DNA from 4 places in the Paenibacillus sp. FSL W8-0186 genome. Region 1 is predicted to be linked to each of the others. Evidence: riboswitches for the same ligand, from Rfam matches in the RefSeq annotation. Region 1 holds a riboswitch; each other region holds the start of a gene.

Region 1 (4,496 bases):
GCCGTTAACGGGGCCTCAGTTCCATATGCTGTCGCTCATAGCGAAGGAGCGGAGCTGCAATGTCACTTATTTGGCGGAGGCACTGGTCGTGAAGCCGAGCGCGATCACGGTTATGCTTGACCGTCTCGTTCAGAACGGATACGTCGAACGCAGGCATGATGAACAGGATCGCCGTGCCGTGCTGTTATCCGTTACAGAGCATGGCAAGGAAGTGTATGATAAGGCGCGGAAGAAATCCAGGGAAGTGCTGGCCAATTACTTCGCTTGCCTGGATGAGAATGAGAAGGAAGTGCTGGAACGCGTTATTAATAAGTTTGATGAGGTGGGGCGTTTACGCCTTAAAGAGAAAGAAGCTGGTGAAGCCTAGAAAGGGAATCGGATAGATCCTAGGAAGTGGCTGGATGCCTGTTCCCAGCCCGGCTGGTTGTTTGTATATTATGCGGATTTGCTCGCATTGACGATGTCATCGGGATATTTTGAAATTAAGTTTGGAGTTCTTGTATATGGTCAGAGCGATTAAGCACCCTTGAGGGTGCTTTTTTTGTTTCGCTGAAAGTGTGGAGGAGCGGGTTCCACCATGTTGGAGAGGCTGCCGAATGCAGCGCCAACGGACCGTAGTTCCGCTATTTAGGCAAAAAGTTGCCTAATGCAACGTTAAGGGAGCGTAGTTCCGCTATTTGCCTAAAATAGGTCTACGACATGCGTTTTTTGGCAGATAAGAGCATCTGTGTCCGTAAGCTCGTCAAAATCAGCAAAAAGCGGGAATAAGTGCTTTGATGTCCGTTAGCTTCCCGGTCGATTGGTGCTATTTTGCGCATAAGATACTTTAGTCTTCTTAAGAAATTTAGTTACTTAGAGATACTTTTGGCTTAATGATACATACGTTGCTTTAAATGACTTGTTGAACCTAGGTAATTCAGGGTTTGACGTGCTAGCTGATGCTTAGTGCGGAAAATCCTTGGACAAACCATCACGTCAGAACTTTACTGGTTCGGGGGTGTTTTTTCATTTGTAACGCAATCCGCTAACGAGGTAGAATAAGGTTAATATTTCCGAATTTTAAATCTTTAATGTATTGGAATTCTGCAATTTTAAATGATGCTGGAACTTGAAAGGGAGAGCATGTTGGGCTCGGGTAATAGCAAAATTGAGCAAAGACCAAGGAGCGGAGGATGTTTATGGAACAATATATACTTGCTCTTGACCAGGGAACTACGAGTACGCGGGCGATTCTGTTTAACAAGCAAGGGGAGATCGTACATTTGGCGCAGCGCGAATTTCCGCAATATTTTCCAAAGCCAGGGTGGGTGGAGCATAATCCCAATGAAATTTGGGGTTCCACTCTCGCGGTGATCGCTTCCTGCTTGTCGGAGTCAGGGGTAAAGCCGGGACAGGTGGCCGGCATCGGCATCACGAACCAAAGGGAAACAACGATCATTTGGGAGAAGGAGACCGGAAATCATATCTATAATGCCGTTGTATGGCAATCCCGGCAGACGGCGGATATTTGCGAGGAGCTGATGGCGGCGGGCCATAATCCAGTATTCCAGCAAAAGACGGGACTGCTGATCGATCCCTACTTCTCAGGGACGAAAGTGAAGTGGATTCTGGATCATGTCGAGGGAGCAAGGGAGCGTGCAGAAAAGGGAGAGCTGCTCTTCGGTACGATCGATTCCTGGCTCATTTGGAAGCTGACCGGCGGCCAGGTGCATGTGACCGACTACTCCAACGCATCGAGGACCTTGATGTATAACATTCATGAGCTATGCTGGGATGACGAACTTCTGGAGCTGCTTCAAGTTCCGAAAGCCATGCTTCCCGAAGTACGCTCATCTTCTGAGGTTTACGGACGGACGGCGCCTTACCATTTCTTTGGACATGAGGTGCCGATTGCGGGAGCTGCGGGCGACCAGCAGGCCGCTTTATTCGGACAAAACTGCTTCGAGCGGGGCATGGTAAAAACGACGTACGGCACAGGCTGCTTCATGCTGATGAATACGGGCGATCAGCCAGTCTCGTCGGGTCATGGCCTCATTACATCGATTGCCTGGGGGATCGGCGGCAAGGTTGAGTATGCGCTTGAGGGAAGTATCTTCGTCTCCGGTTCAGCCATACAATGGCTAAGAGACGGTTTGCGGATGTTTAGGGAGTCGAAGGACAGCGAAAGGTATGCCGAACGCGTCCAGTCCACGGAGGGGGTATACGTCGTGCCGGCCTTTGTCGGCTTAGGCAGCCCATATTGGGACAGCGACGTTCGAGGCGCTGTATTTGGCCTCACTCGGGGAACGAGTAAGGAGCATTTTATCCGCGCAACCCTTGAATCCTTGGCTTATCAGACCAAAGACATTCTAGTGGCGATGGAGAAGGATTGCGGCTACAAGGTGAATACAATGCGGGTAGACGGGGGAGCGGTATCGAATACGTTCCTGATGGCATTCCAAAGCGATATTCTCGATGTTCCGGTGGAACGTCCGGCTGTGCGCGAGACGACCGCGCTAGGCGCAGCCTATCTGGCCGGGCTTGCCGTCGGTTATTGGCGGGATCTTGAAGAAATTCGCCGCATTTGGAGCTTGGAACGGCGATTTGAACCGACAATGCCGGAAGATGAGCGTGAATCGCTCTACAATGGCTGGAAAAAAGCCATTTATGCCGCTATGGCCTTCAAATGAGGAATGGGCTGCCAAAAGCAGCCCATTTTTGCTTTGTATCGCACGCTTACTCGCTGTTTTTCATAATATGTTTTGACTGTATCCCTTAACCTTGTTATACCACAAAACCCGAGCAAGGAGGGGTGACGCATTTTGAAAAGCAGCGATCGTAACAGCAAATTTCTGTTGACTCATCGTGAGCGGGAAGTTTTTGAACTCCTCGTGCAGGATAAAACGACGCGCGACATTGCGGGGCAATTATTCATTAGCGAGAAGACCGTACGAAATCATATTTCTAATGTCATGCAGAAATTGAACGTAAAAGGTCGTGCGCAGGCGGTTGTCGAGCTGATTAAGCTTGGGGAGCTGAAGATCTGACGGTTTGGGCAAAACACGTCAAAAATCGTAAGCCTTCTAATTCCTTGTCCGGAGAGGAAAGGAACTAGGAGGTTTTTTGTTGTTTGAGGCTGATGAAGGAATTCTAGTTTGGGGTTGATAATTCCTTATTTTCCATATATTATATATTGGTGAATTGAATAAACGGGAGCTTGGGCCAACCAGGCTGAGAGGATAGCTAATGCGCTGTCGACCGTAATACCTGATCTGGGTAATGCCAGCGGAGGAAACGTTCGAGCCTTTGTGTACACAGAGACCGCTTCTTTCGTTGCGGTCTTTTTGTGTTGCACTTGGCAGCAGCATCTCCGCTTGAACCCATTCATTCTAAGGAGGAATAGAAATGGCAAGCGAAACCAGCAACAACACAGTCAACCCCGAGTTCTTAGCTTTTCCGGGCAGCCGCAAGGTGTATCTTCAAGGTTCACGGCCGGATATACAAGTGCCCATGAGAGAGATTGCACTTGCGCCGACCGTTCGCGGAGAATCGGTAGAAGAGAATGAACCTGTTCGGGTATATGATTGCAGCGGTCCTTACACAGACGCTAACTATCATGCGGATATTAGGACAGGGCTTCCAGCGAACCGCAAAAATTGGATTCTGGAGCGGGGGGATGTGGAGGTTTATGAAGGCAGGAGCATCAGACCTGAGGATGATGGATACCAAACTGAAATGCAGCTTGATCAGACGGAGACATTCCCCGGCCTGCGCCGTAAGCCTTTAAGAGCTAAAGCCGGCCGCAATGTGACGCAGATGCATTACGCAAGAAAGGGTATCATCACGCCCGAAATGGAGTACATTTCAATCCGGGAGAACGTGACTCCGGAATTCGTACGCAGGGAAGTTGCCGAAGGCAGAGCGATTATTCCCTCCAACATTAATCATCCCGAAAGCGAGCCGATGATTATAGGCCGTCATTTTCTGGTCAAAATCAATGCAAACATCGGCAATTCGGCCGTCGCCTCCTCCATTGAGGAGGAAGTGGAGAAGATGAGATGGGCGACCCGTTGGGGCGCTGACACGATTATGGATCTTTCCACGGGGAAAAACATTCATACGACGCGGGAGTGGATCATCCGCAATTCACCGGTGCCTGTAGGCACAGTCCCGCTCTACCAGGCATTGGAGAAGGTAGGCGGAAAGGCCGAGGCACTGAGCTGGGAAGTCTACCGCGATACATTGATCGAGCAAGCGGAGCAGGGTGTCGACTATTTTACGATCCATGCCGGAGTGCTTCTGCGGTATATTCCGTTAACGGCTAAGCGTGTCACAGGCATTGTATCTCGCGGCGGGTCCATCATGGCAGCCTGGTGCCTTGCTCATCATCAAGAAAACTTTCTCTATACCCATTTTGAAGAAATCTGTGAAATCATGAAAAGCTATGACATCGCTTTTTCGCTTGGCGACGGCCTGCGGCCGGGTTCGATTGCGGATGCTAACGACGAAGCTCAGTT
Region 2 (4,496 bases), 2.7 Mb from region 1:
ACCGACGGTTCTCTCACTATAATTCCTTTGCCTCGAATATAAACGAGCGTATTCGCCGTACCCAAATCAATTCCTAAATCTTTCGTGAAACCACCTAACATGCTGTAATCTTCCTTTCCTTCTGTATCTGGTCTATTATATTACATCAAGCCTTGCTCCTTCAAACTTACGAATTCCCCGTCTCCAATCACGATGTGGTCCAGCACATCGATGCCGACGATTTCCCCGGCTTTGCATAGGCGCCTTGTCATCCGGATATCCTCCGGGCTTGGCGTCGGATCTCCGCTAGGATGATTATGGGCGCATACGACAGATGCGCTGCTGCATTTAATCGCTGCGCGAAACACCTCGCGCGGATGGACGATCGAGGAATTCAAGCTTCCCATGGAAAGCGTCTCCTGAGCAATGATATGATTTTTCGTATTCAAAAATAAACAGACAAAATGTTCCTTCTGCAAATAACGCAGCTGCTCCATCAATAAATCCGCTGCATCCCGCGGACTGCGAATGATCTGGGCCTCCGGGAGCCTCGTCCTGGCAAGCCTCTGCCCCAGTTCGATTCCCGCCTTAAGCTGCACCGCTTTGGCAGGGCCGATGCCTTTGAGCTCCATCAGCTCATCCAGGCTGAGATCCACCAGCTGGCGGAGTCCGCCAATTCCGCTCAGCACGCGCTGAGCCAGATGTATGGCCGATTCATCCCGGGTTCCCGTGCGAAACAATATCGCCAGCAGCTCAGCATTGCTGAGTGATCCGGCTCCGTATTGCATCAAGCGTTCTCTGGGTCTTTCCTCAAAAGGCATGTCCCGCAGCAAATATTGCGGCATATCCATTCATATCCCTCGCTTCCGAATGATTAGGCATGGGTCCGGATCACCGGCCGCCAGCAAAATTCATAGCGGAAGGATATGCTTTATCTCTTCCTTTTCTTACAACAACGTACGTATGAAGTTATTTGTTACATCATTTTTGGCTGGATTTAATTACCGCAACACATGGATTCCAAAATGGCCCAGCATCTCGCTCAGCAAGGATAGCGGCAGTCCAACCACGTTAAAATAACAGCCTTCGATTCCCGTGACAAAAATCGACCCGAGTCCTTGTATCGCATAAGCGCCCGCTTTGTCCAAGCCTTCTCCGGTCCTGGCATATGCGGCGATCTCATCCTCGGCTACGGTTCTCATCGTAACGGTCGTACGGCGATATTCGACTTCAGTTCTTCCGGTAATCACATCGATGCAGGCCACGGCAGTATACACATCGTGGCTTCGTCCCTGCAGGGAACGGAGCATGGAAGCTGCCTCCGCTTCATTCTTGGGCTTGCCAAGCACTTGTCCGTCCAAGACGACAATCGTATCGCTGCCGATGATAACGGCTTCGCGCGCTGCTGGCTCAAGCGTTGCCTGAACAGCCTTGGCCTTGCGCAGCGCAAGCTCCATCACGATTTGCTCCGGCTCCCATTGCTCCGGCGTAGTTTCGTCCGCTTCGCTTGGAATCACCGCAAACGGAATATGTAAGGAAGCCAGCAATTCCCGTCTGCGCGGTGAAGTCGAGGCCAATATGACATACTGCGATGATGAAGCTGCAATTTCCAAGTTCGTATGCTCCTTTGCCCGGCTGTCGCCCGAATAAGTTCAGAGCTGTTAACCTCGCCATTTTTTGACACTTTGCACTTCATTATTATAAGGTTAATTGATCGGCAATACAAACATAAAAAAGGCAGGGGCAACTATTTCCAATTCCCTGCCTTTTGATGGTTCATTTACGGCCCTTCTTGGCCTCCGACCAGCTTTTGTTCTGCCAGAATGAACCGCATCACTTCGTTCTGCACTTCCCAGAGCATGGTTTGCTCGCCCTTCTCGTTAAATTCCTCCATCGCCTCAACCGCGCTGTTCATCGCCTTCTCCATCTCCTTTGCTTCAGCCTCTGCGGCTGCCGTCAGCTTGCCTCGAACGTCAGCGGCGCTTTTGGTCCACAGCTGGTGGCTCTCCCTTAGCCGGCCGATTTCCTCCTGACTCTGGCGCCCGGGAGAAGCTTCTCCCAGAAGAGCTGCCGAGGAGGAGCTGAGCATATAGGCGAGATCCGCACTCTGCGCCAAATATTGCTGGAGGGATGCCGCATCCCCTTTATATTCCATCGTAGCCGATTCAGGCAAAGCAATTTCATGCAAAATGAGGTGAACGCCGCCTGTCTTCAGCCTCCCGCTCAGCATTTTAGCTTCCTCACGGTCCGGGGATACTCCGGCATAGACCCGCTTCTCATCCATGGTATCCCGCGCGGCGGCAATTCCCGCGGAGCGCAATTGTTCCTGGGCCAGGGCAACGCCTTCCGCTGTGCTGAACACGCCGTACTGCAGGAAATGATAGCTCTGTGAAGGCAGAACGACCTGTACGAGCGGAACCTGTTCCTCCGTAATGACACCGCCAAGTACGGGAATATCGGCTGCTTCTCCGGCCGCCCCCTGCTTCGGCACGCTAATTCCAGGGATCGGCACCGTCATTTCCTGGTCGAACATGGACAGAACGACGAATCCAAAGAGCGCTCCGGTCACGATCGCGCCGGTCAGCGAGCCGGCAACCTTCCACCAGGAGGTCCGCGTTTTGCGAAAATAATAATCACCGCCGCCTGGCTCGGCATGCTCTGGCAATAGGGCAATCCCTGTTCCTGTATGGTCTGTAAAGGGATCTCCCCAATAATCTATCGTTTCCACCGCACGGTAAGTTATAGGAGTATCCTTCGGTTCTTGTTCTGATCGCTCGGGCGGCTTGTCATGCCCTGAAGCGGGGGCGGTCTCCAGCCGCTGGCGATCTCCAGCCTTCTGTGCACTGTGCGCTTGCTGCCCATGTTCATCGAACCGGAATGTCATCTTTGCCTTGTTCACGATCCGCACGCTCCTTGTCCTCTCTTCTACCGTTACAATATGAATATTTGCGAGAATATAGACCACTTCATTTAAACAAGGCTTTACAATTGAAAGGAACTCTGTATAATGGGAACCATTGACAACCGCATCACGGAAAAATGCACTAGGGGTGCCTTTGCTGGCTGAGAGATCGTTCCCGCTTGAGGAACGGTTAACCCTTTACACCCGATCTAGATCATACTAGCGTGGGGAAGTGCGGGGAAACGATAAATAGCGCTGCGTGCTTGCTTTAAAATGTTTAAGCAGACACAGGCTGTATCGATATAACTGCACTCTTCGGGTGCGGTTTTTTTGTCGTTATCAGCAATAATTCAAATGAACCAGGGGAGGAAAAGCATCATGACCAATTCATTCAACCACAACATTCAAGCCGCGGCCTGCGGCACCAGCCGCATCGTCGGCTGCCGGTTCTCTCTGTTTCCGATGAGCGACCGGTTCGTTCCGATCATTCTTGGAGCGCTGGAGCAGACCGATACGTCCAAGGTCTGGGTTCAAAGCGATGACGTCAGCACCTGCGTGCGCGGCCGCCATGAGCATGTGTTCGACGTAGTGAAATCCATTTTCCTGCAAGCGGCAAAAAGCGGTGAGCATGTCGTTCTTAGCGCAACCTTTTCCGTAGGCTGCCCGGGAGATACGGAAGGAGATGTCTTCATGTCTGAGGACGATGTCCGTTTGAATGAAGGGAACAAAACATCGGTTGATACCGCAGCTCAATTCGCCCTTTACCCGATGGGGGTGGCCCACTACATGGACGTCATTTATGATGCGGTCAAAGCGGCGGAAGCCGAGGGAACGTTCTCCGGCGGAATTCATTACGCCAGCCGCTTGGATGGAACCGCCCAACAGGTGTTTCGTTCGCTCGAAAATGCCTTTGTCACGTCAAGCACCAAGACTTCCCATCTAGTCATGACGGCCACAATCTCCTGCAACAGCCCGTCAGCCAAACCGGAGCATGTGCAGAGGAAGGGGGAATAAGGATGTCAACCTGGAAGCTTCGCGACATTATCGTTCTCAGCTCGCTGTCCGTCGTGTTTGCTGTCGTCTATTTGATTTTCCTGCAGATAGGAAATGTGCTTGTCGGCTTTATGGGTCCGATGGGATATGAGGTCATCTTCGGCATATGGTTTATCGTTTCAATCATTTCGGCCTATATCTTGCGCAAGCCCGGAGCTGCCCTGCTGTCTGAGACAATCGCCGGAACGATCGAGGTGTTGATCGGCAACGTCACCGGCCCGATCCTGATTCTGTCGGCCTTTATTCAAGGCCTCGGAGCGGAAGCGGTATTCGCCGCCGTAAGATACCGTTACTACAACACAGCAGTGCTCATGGGCGCAGGCGTAGGCGCGGCCGTATTCAGCTTTGGCTGGGGCTTCTTTCAATCCGGCTTCGCCGCTTTGTCCACGGGTCTAGTCATCTCGATGTTCATCGTCCGCGTTATCAGCGGTGCAGTGATCGCCGGCCTGCTAGGCAAATGGATATCCGATGCGCTGGCCCGGACAGGCGTATTGAGGAGCTTTCCCATCGGGAAGGCCGCTGCCCAAAGCGCCAATCAACAACGAACCTCGGTGAAGCAGTA
Region 3 (4,496 bases), 190 kb from region 1:
AGCCTGCTCCCGTCACCTGGGTCAGCAGCGCATCCCCGCCGCTAACGATCCGGCACAGGCTCCCGTCCGAGATAACATCCTCCTTGCCTGTAATCGCTACGATCGCATTCAGCTGCCGCGAAGCCCGCAGGCCAAGTCCGGCGTTCTCATTGTCGGCGCCATCCCCGGCGTCAACGCCTTTGATTTCACGCGACTCGCCGATAAGGTTGGCGATTTCCGCCGCATTTCCCCGCACGAGGGAGACCTTCACCTCGCGGAGAATCCGCAGCGCCGATTCCGTGCGGAATGCCGTTGCCCCTGCCCCAACCGGGTCAAGCAGTACCGGTACGCCATGCTCATTCGCCGATTTTCCGGCAATGATCATCGCCTCGACCTGCTCCTTCGTCAACGTGCCGATATTGAGCACGAGCGCCCCGGCGATTTTTGCCATATCGGCCACCTCCTCCGGCGCATACGCCATGACGGGAGATGCACCAAGAGCATATAGCCCGTTTGCTGTAAAATTGGTAACTACTACGTTGGTCATATTATGAATAAGCGGTTTGGTTCTCTGAACCTTTGTAAGAAGTGCTGTTATATCGTTTTCCAGTGTATTCATTATGATCCGCCTCACTTATAATGCGTATTCCGCCGTGTTCATGGACACCGGCCAATCCTGAACGTTATAGGCCATATCCCAGAACATATACTCGAGCTGGCAGCTCAATAGATAGTGCTCGGTCATTTTTTTGCGTTCAAGCTCGGTTGTCATTTCCGCCCACTTGTCCAGACGCTCGGAGAATTTAGCGGTCGTATTCGTCCGCGTCTCATAGAAATGGATCCATTCATAGAATGGATGGGCCTCGGTCGGCTGCACTTCTCTCATCAGCTTCTCCCCGATCTCCAGGTAAGTCCACGGACACGGCAGCAGCACCGCCATAATTTCAGCCAGGCTTCCTTCATGGGCCACGTTCAGCATGTGGCGGATATAGTGATGTGCCCCCGGAGCGAGCGCATAACCCTGCATTTCATCATAGCTGACTCCGGCAACCGCACAGAAGTTATTATGCGGATGAACTTCACTGTTCAGAATAAAAGAGATTTGCTGATTAAACATTTCGATCTCGTCGCGGCTCGAGCATTTGGATATGGCAATGCCATAAATCCGCATATACGCCGTTAAATATTCATGATCCTGCTTGACGTAGTGAATGAGCTGCTCCTTCCGCAAGTCGCCGTTAGCGATTCCTCTCACAAAAGGGTGTTCAAAAATAGCCTGAAAGATACCGTCCGCTTTCTGACGAAGCTCCTGCGTAAAACTCATGGTTCCCCACCTCCGGATATAATGCGAACATGATCAGGAAGCCGTTAGGGACGATGCCGCACATGCAAAAATACCAAAAAGGCCGCTCCATCAATGGAGCGGCCTCATTCAACGCCACCTTTACACGGGCAGCAAGCTGCAATAAGTGTCAGGCATCGGATTCCGACTCCACTTTCCTACGCTAGTACGAACTAGATCAGGTTCAAAGGGTCCAAGATTACGATCTTGTCTCAGCCGCTGCCGGCTCCCCTAGTGGACTTCCTATTCATTTTCACTATTACTGTATCTGTCTTTACAAGTGTTGTCAAATTTTTGGCATTTCATTTTACTTGCCGCAGCATTTTTTGTACTTGAAGCCGCTGCCGCACGGGCATGGTTCGTTGCGGCCGATTTTGGTGACGGACACCTGGCTTTTGTTCAAAGGACTTAGCTGGCGATGCGCCGCTCTCAGCTCCACATTTCCGGAAATCCGGTTCATCTCAGAAGGTGTATGACCTCTGTGCATCCACAGTCTTGTATGGTTGTACACATCGTTCATTAGAGCGATAACCGTATCCGCCTGCTCCATGCTTTGGAATTTCAGGCCTCTTCTCTCGAATTCATGGATCAGCTCTCCCGAAGTCGCTTGCATCGTGCAGGCTAACTGTATATCGTCGATAAGATAGTCGATCATTTCCGCATCACGGGAAATTTCCTTCATGATGTATGCTCTCAGCTTTGTCAGCTGCGGCGTCATCTCGAAGTAATCTTCATCGGCATATTTCAGCAGTTCTTCGCGTTTCGGAATGAAATAAGGCTTGCCTTGTACTTGCGCCAGCAGTTCTTTAAGCTCTCCTTGCGAATCCTCTAGAGACAAATATCCGTCGACGATGAAGCCGTCCTCTATCGTATAATTCTGTTCTCTGCTCGTTAACTCTCCAAGCAGCTCCTTGAACCGTTTCTGATCGAGCTGTTCGCTGTTCTGCGCATTGTAAATTTCAATGACCTTATCCGGTTCGATCACACCGTATAAGTGCGTCATAGCTAATATATACTCATGAACGAGCTGTACACTCGCCCGTTGTTGATGGAATTTTGCGTGATCCAGCTTGGCATAGGCTTCTCTAATCTCGTCCGGCAGGACGACATAAAGCTGACCCTCGCTGAAATAAGTAAATACTAGCCCACGGTTCATTAAATACCAGTAGTGCTCAATTAGAATGAGATTGTTCTGCAGAACAGGTTGACGAAGAAGCGATTCGAACAATTGCCATTCCAGGCCGCCGACAATCAGCAGGGCGGATTGCAGATGCTCCGCATCGGTCATGTATGCTGTTAGCGCTTCTATTAATTCTTGCTTTTTCATCTTGGAACGTCCAGGCAAATTGCAGGCCGAAGCAAGCGATGACAAACGGACCTTCGTCAAATCTTGAAGAATGTCAGGCAGGCTTGTCGTCACTTCCCCGATAATCGCATGCTGGATATTCATTTGTTCAAGCATTTCATTATAATCTTCCAAGTTCAGTTCTCCTCTTTCAATTCCTTGTTTCCTTTGGATTTCCTTTTGCCTCATACCATCATTATACCACCGGATAATTCTCCTATTTCGGGCTCAACTACATATACTACCACATAAATGGCATCTAGGAGAGGGATTCTCAGCAAAATTCATAATTTGGTTGTTAGGTTTACCATCGGCATTGAGATGCATAAACACCAAACGCAGCACATTAAATGGAAATGACGCATCTAATTAAGCATAAGACAACTATTTCTGGAAATTAGATGGATTTTTACACCTTAAATGATGGATTCAGACCATTGCTGGCAATTTCCCTTCTTCTAATGACAAGAAATCCATGTAAATCGAATTTCCCTGTCTTGCTGCAGGAACTAACTGCTATAAATCCATTTATTACGAGTTAAACAACAAAAATGGATAAGGGCAAGCACGCACAATGTTCCTGCAACTGCTTGGCTCCTAGATCGATTTCTGCAATGATATCGTACAATAAACCTAAAGTATTTACTTCCAAAATATGGACTTGAAGGATTGCCAGCCATCCGTTATTGTCAATGGTTGATCAGGTATCGTAATCAGAGTGTTCAACATTTAAATAAGCAGAGGTGATACGAACTTGGATAAAGACAAAAAGATCAGAGAACTGGAGGAAGAATTAAGAAAGATCAGCGAACAACTGTCTGAGCTGAAACTAGGCGAAGGACCCGCATCAAAACCTATGAACCCGGTACTAGAAAAGGAAGCGGACCAGGATCCCGCCCTTGATCCGTCCCTTCGGGCACAGCGGCAAAGTCAGCAGTCCGGACCACCGCCATGGAACCCGCAAGGCCCACAACAGCAACAACATCAGCAAGTTTACCGACAACCAGAGCAGCAGCAGCAACAACAGTATCTAAACGACCAACGCCGGCAATCGGACCCGCAACTAAAGCAGCAGTCCCAACAACAGCACTACCAGCAAGAACATGTCCAAAATCAAGACACATTCGTTGGCATGCGGCATAACCAGCAGCAGACTGACCACCCTGGGTGGGGTCCGCATCGATCGCAACAACATCAACATCAGTATCCACACCAGCATGAGCAACAACATCAACATCAATCTCAGCACCCACACCAATATGAGCAACATCAGGAGCATCAACAAGCGGGGCAACAGCGGAACTTACAACACGATTATCAGCAAATGTACAATCAACAGGAGCTGCCACATAACGATCAGCAGGGGCACTCTTTAAGTCAGGAAGCATCCCCCGATGCTCCGCAGTACAGCCAGCAGCAACAGGCACAGTTCCTGAACCAGGCGCCTCCTGCGGGAGCGCCATATCCAGGCCAACAGCCGAAATTCCAGCAGCCTTCGTTTGTGAAGCCTCCGGCGAATCCCCCCCGTACCTCGCAAGATTGGGAATACGCGATTTCACGGGTATGGCTGCCGCGGGTTTTCATCGTCGTGTTATTGCTTGGCGTACTCTGGCTGTTCATGGCCGCTGTCAACGCCGGATATTTAAATGAGCCGCTGCGCTGCCTGCTAGGAGCCGTCCTCGCCGCAGTCATGTACTGGTTTGGAGACAGGCAGGTTCGCCAGCAGCGTGAGGCGTTGGGGCAGGTCCTACTAGGCGGAGCGAACGCCGTGCTGGTGCTCACTCTATTTGCCGCGCATATGCTCTATAACTTGATACCGCTTGGCATTGC
Region 4 (4,496 bases), 680 kb from region 1:
ATCCGCGCGAGGAGGTTCTTCTCCATACGACGGGAACGGTTACCGGCCTGGAGGCCATCCCGGGGGTAGTGCGGGTTGAACACCGCGAGCGCGGCTATTCCATCCGGATTTCCGATGTAGCGGCCGCGCAGGACATTCTGCGCCGGGCGATGGAAGAGAGTACAGTTGAGCATTTTGAAATCAAGGAACCGACGTTGAATCAAATCTTTATTAAAGAGGTAGGTGATTCGCATGAATAAGCTGCTGCCGATCATTAATTTCACCTTTGCCAATAAGGTCAAGACGAAATCATTTGTCGTTACTACCGTTATTTTTGCCCTGCTGCTATCCATCGGTATTCATGTGCCGTATCTGATTCAAATGTTCTCGGGAAACGAGGGCGCTACAAGTTCCCAAATTGGCCTTGTCTATGGCAACCAGCCTGAGATTGCAGCGTCGCTGGAGGCGTTTATCGACAAGCAGCCGGATGGCAAAATCAAGCTCATGAAATACGAGCAAGCGAATGATCAGGCGCTCATGAACGATATGGAGAACGGTACGATCAAGGGATACCTGGAGTTCGGCGAGGCTGAAGGGCTGCAATTTCCGAAGGTTATGTACACCTCTAAGAAGAACAGCATGGATTTAACGCTTCAGTCGACGCTCCAGCCCGCACTGGAGAACGTGAAAATGCAATACGTCACTCGTGGAAGCTCCCTAACCGAAGAGCAAATCGCGGCGATAAGCGCTCCAGTTATCATCGAAGAGTTGAAGGCTGAACAGGCCGCAGGGACGGGCAGTGCTGCCGTTGCAAATGAAGGCTCTAAGACGGCGGCGGTCAATTACGTTATTGTATACGGCCTGATCGTTCTGTTCTTCATGACCAATATGATGACAGGCAACATGATTGCTGCAGAGGTAACTTCGGAGAAAAGCTCGCGGATCATGGAGATTCTGGTAACGAGCGTTTCACCGCTGACGCAAATGTTCGGCAAAATTCTAGGCATGTTCCTGGTCGGTCTGCTGCAGATCGCCATCTTCATCGCCGTAGTTGCCATCAACCTTGCATTGCCGTACAATCAGGCATCCTTGACCGAGTTGAATTTGGATTTATCGCAAATGGATCTATCCATTCTGCTTGTTGGACTTATTTTCTATATTCTGGGCTATTTCCTCTATGCAACTTTGTACGCAGCGGTCGGCTCCATTGTCAGCCGCACGGAGGATCTTGGCCAGGCGGTGATGCCGATCACGATGCTTTCTCTGGCAGCATTCTATGTGGCGATGTTTAGCTTATCGTCTCCGAATTCCCTTCTGCTCAAGGTGTGCTCTTACATTCCGTTCGTGTCTCCCGTCACGATCCTGCTGCGGTATGGCGCAGGGGATGCAACGCTGCTGGAGGTAGGGCTGTCTCTGCTGGTCCTTATTGTCGCTATTGTCTTCTTCAGCTGGCTGGCCGCCAAGATTTACCGTACGGGAGTCCTGCTGTACGGCAAGCGTCCGACGATGAAGGAGCTGCGCAAAGCGATGAAGGCGTACAAGATTTAACTCCGTGTGAATTTTAAAAATATCATTGAAAACAAAGGAGAAGATGAACATGAAAAATTGGAAACGATCGCTCTTATCCCTCTTTATTTCTGTAGGCTTGCTTGCTGCGGCGGCCCCGGCTATGGCTGCTCCACAGCCAGCTTCGGTCAAGATCAACAACCAAAACGTTGAATTCGCAACAAATGCGCCTATTGTTGATCAAGGAACTACGATGGTGCCGCTGAGATCAACGCTTCAAGCAATGAATGTTCAATTAAGCGATGTACAGGATAGTACGATTCATGTCGTAATGGACGGCAAGGAGATTGTGCTGAACAGCAGGACAGAGCTGATTAACGGCGAGACGTACGCGCCGATTAGAATCGTCGGCGAAGCGGCAGGTTATAAGGTGCATTGGGATCAGCAATCCCGCACAGTGTTTCTTATCTCCGAAGCAACGGGAGAAGGTGCCCGCGGCTTCATGTGGGAAGTCAAACATGGCGGTAATACGGTCTATCTGGTAGGATCGATGCATATTGCGGACGACAGCTTTTATCCGCTGCGTTCGGAATTCGAGGATGCTTTTGCCGAAGCGGATTATTTGGGGGTAGAAATTGACCTTAGCAAGGCTGCTGATGAAGCCAATCAGAAGCTGATCTTGGATGTGGGAATGTATCAGGACGGTACGACTTTGAAGGATCATGTGTCCAAGGAGACATATGCAAAGCTTCAGGATATTTTGCAGCAGAACGGCCTGGAGCCAAACGCCTTTGATGTCTTCAAGCCATGGGTCGTCGAGAGTACCATCAGCACGCTTAAATCGATGCAGTCAGGTTATGAAGCCTCTGCCGGAATCGACCTGTATTTCATCCAGAAAGCCATAGAACGCAAGCTGCCGGTGTTGGAACTGGAAACCTACGAGTCCCAGCTGAGCATGCTCGACGGGTTCTCCAGCGAATTACAGGAGAAAAACCTAAATACCGCCTTGGACAACTTCGATGTTTCGGCTGAACTTGTGGACGATATGGCCGATATGTGGAAATCAGGGGATGATCAGAAACTGCTTGAGTTCACCGAGAGCATGATCGAGGATCCGGAGTATTACAAAGCGATGCTGACAGACCGGAATATCGTTATGGCCGATAAAATCGATGGATACCTGAAAAGCGACAAGAAAGCGGAATATTTCATTGTGGTTGGCGCCGCGCATTTCGCCGGCAAAGACGGCATCGTTCAGTTGTTGCAGGATAAAGGCTATTCCGTCGTTCGCAAATGAGCGTTCGGATAATCTTGCCAAGGCTATTAAGGTAAGTTATAGTGAAAGTAACTGAATATGGAGTGCGGGTGCTGGATAAAGTCCGGCTGAGATTGGAACCTGATGTTCCGGACCGTTAATCTGATCCAGGTAATGCTGGCGTAGAGAACATATCGAATTTAAAGCCATTCGTGTATTCTCGAATGGCTTTTTTGTGTCCTGCAGCCGGTAAATACAAAACGGAGGTAGAGTTGGCAGATGAGAGATTTTCGTTTGTACGCTATTACCGATGAAAGAAGCCATCCCGGCAGGGAGCTTGCCGAAGTGATGGAGGAGGCTATTCTTGGCGGTGCAGATATCGTGCAGCTTCGGGACAAGCACAGCGATCGGGAAGCCGTGCTGGAGAAGGCAAAGCGGCTTCGCGAATTGACCCGCAGGTATGATGTCCCTTTTATCGTCAACGACTATATTGATATTGCGCTTGAGGTAGATGCGGACGGCATTCATCTGGGCCAGGGCGACACACCGCTTTCCGTGGCCAGGGAGCTGGTCGGCGGCAAAATCATCGGCATTTCCACGCATGCGATCGAGGAGGCGCTGCTGGCAGAACAGCAGGGAGCGGACTATATCGGCGTTGGTCCTGTATATCCGACGGCTACGAAGGCGGGTGCAGCACCAGTAACGCTTTCCTATGTTCGCGAGGTAGCTGAGAAAATTCGCATTCCGTTCGTAGCGATCGGCGGCATCAAGCTGCACAATGCGGATGAAGTGATCGCTGCCGGGGCAACGCGAATCTGCGCGGTGACCGAAATTGTAGGCAATCCGGACGTAAGAGGGACATGCGAGGCTTTTATTCGCAAATTAGAGCAAGGGGGAACGGCTCATGGGAAATACGCACAGCGTTGAGCTGAAGGTGAATGGTGTTATGCAGAGCTTGCAGGCGGGAACCGTTCAGGATGTAATCGCCCATTTCGGCTTGACGGGCAAGCCGGTTATCGTAGAAGCGGACGGTGTGATTTTGACCCCCGAGCAGTGGGTGGATACAACGGTGTCTTCAGGGATGGTCATCGAGCTGGTTCATTTTGTGGGAGGGGGTTAAGCGGATGCGGGATGATGCATTGCGTATCGGCGGCCGCTCGCTGTCGTCGCGGTTCTTTATTGGCACAGGGCTGTTTCCCAACCCGTTCGTACAGAAGGAAGCGATTAAAGCTTCCGGGGCGGAAGTGCTCACGTTTGCTATTCGGCGCATTAATCTCGATGCGGTAGAGGATGATTCCATATTGCAGCATATCGAGGATGGCGCCTTTCAATATTTGCCGAACACATCAGGCGCAAGCACGGCCGAGGAAGCGGTCCGGATTGCGCGGCTTGCCAGAGCCTCCGGTCTCAGCGACTGGATCAAGGTTGAGATCAGCGCGGACGCGAAGACGCTGCTGCCTGATCCGATTGAGACGCTTAAGGCGACGGAAATGCTGGTCAAAGAAGGATTTACGGTGCTTCCTTATATTTCGGACGATCCGGTCATCTGCCGCCGGCTGGAAGAAGCCGGGGCAGCTGCGATCATGCCGGGAGCAGCGCCGATCGGCACGGGGCTCGGCATATTAAATCCTTACAATTTAGGCCTAATTGTAGAAGAAGCGGGCGTGCCCGTTATCGTGGATGCCGGGCTTGGGACGGCCAGTGACGTGACGAAAGCGATGGAACTAGGCGTAGACGGGGTACTTATGAACACTCC

The links. A riboswitch is a leader RNA that binds a small molecule or an ion and turns the genes downstream of it on or off. The one in region 1 is predicted to bind thiamine pyrophosphate.
Region 2: another riboswitch for thiamine pyrophosphate. It lies ahead of MKX50_RS19080 (YkoF family thiamine/hydroxymethylpyrimidine-binding protein); the one in region 1 lies ahead of thiC (phosphomethylpyrimidine synthase ThiC).
Region 3: another riboswitch for thiamine pyrophosphate. It lies ahead of tenA (thiaminase II); the one in region 1 lies ahead of thiC (phosphomethylpyrimidine synthase ThiC).
Region 4: another riboswitch for thiamine pyrophosphate. It lies ahead of thiE (thiamine phosphate synthase); the one in region 1 lies ahead of thiC (phosphomethylpyrimidine synthase ThiC).

Annotation. Positions count from the first base shown of each region.
Region 1 is NZ_CP150207.1:1,612,499-1,616,994, forward strand. Features, by position in the region: gene MKX50_RS06920 (MarR family transcriptional regulator) at 1-367, shown strand, start outside; gene glpK (glycerol kinase GlpK) at 1,179-2,669, shown strand; gene MKX50_RS06930 (LuxR C-terminal-related transcriptional regulator) at 2,802-3,026, shown strand; TPP riboswitch at 3,179-3,290, shown strand; gene thiC (phosphomethylpyrimidine synthase ThiC) at 3,385-4,496, shown strand, end outside.
Region 2 is NZ_CP150207.1:4,265,210-4,269,705, forward strand. Features, by position in the region: gene MKX50_RS19060 (rod shape-determining protein) at 1-101, opposite strand, end outside; gene radC (DNA repair protein RadC) at 141-830, opposite strand; gene MKX50_RS19070 (Maf family protein) at 981-1,586, opposite strand; gene MKX50_RS19075 (SPOR domain-containing protein) at 1,760-2,878, opposite strand; TPP riboswitch at 3,016-3,129, shown strand; gene MKX50_RS19080 (YkoF family thiamine/hydroxymethylpyrimidine-binding protein) at 3,260-3,895, shown strand; gene MKX50_RS19085 (ECF transporter S component) at 3,898-4,496, shown strand, end outside.
Region 3 is NZ_CP150207.1:1,418,621-1,423,116, reverse strand. Features, by position in the region: gene thiM (hydroxyethylthiazole kinase) at 1-598, opposite strand, end outside; gene tenA (thiaminase II) at 614-1,303, opposite strand; TPP riboswitch at 1,460-1,564, opposite strand; gene MKX50_RS06085 (SEC-C metal-binding domain-containing protein) at 1,629-2,801, opposite strand; gene MKX50_RS06080 (hypothetical protein) at 3,521-4,015, opposite strand; gene MKX50_RS06075 (DUF2339 domain-containing protein) at 3,991-4,496, shown strand, end outside.
Region 4 is NZ_CP150207.1:936,341-940,836, forward strand. Features, by position in the region: gene MKX50_RS03925 (ABC transporter ATP-binding protein) at 1-239, shown strand, start outside; gene MKX50_RS03930 (ABC transporter permease) at 232-1,527, shown strand; gene MKX50_RS03935 (TraB/GumN family protein) at 1,577-2,782, shown strand; TPP riboswitch at 2,837-2,946, shown strand; gene thiE (thiamine phosphate synthase) at 3,020-3,667, shown strand; gene thiS (sulfur carrier protein ThiS) at 3,645-3,860, shown strand; gene MKX50_RS03950 (thiazole synthase) at 3,865-4,496, shown strand, end outside.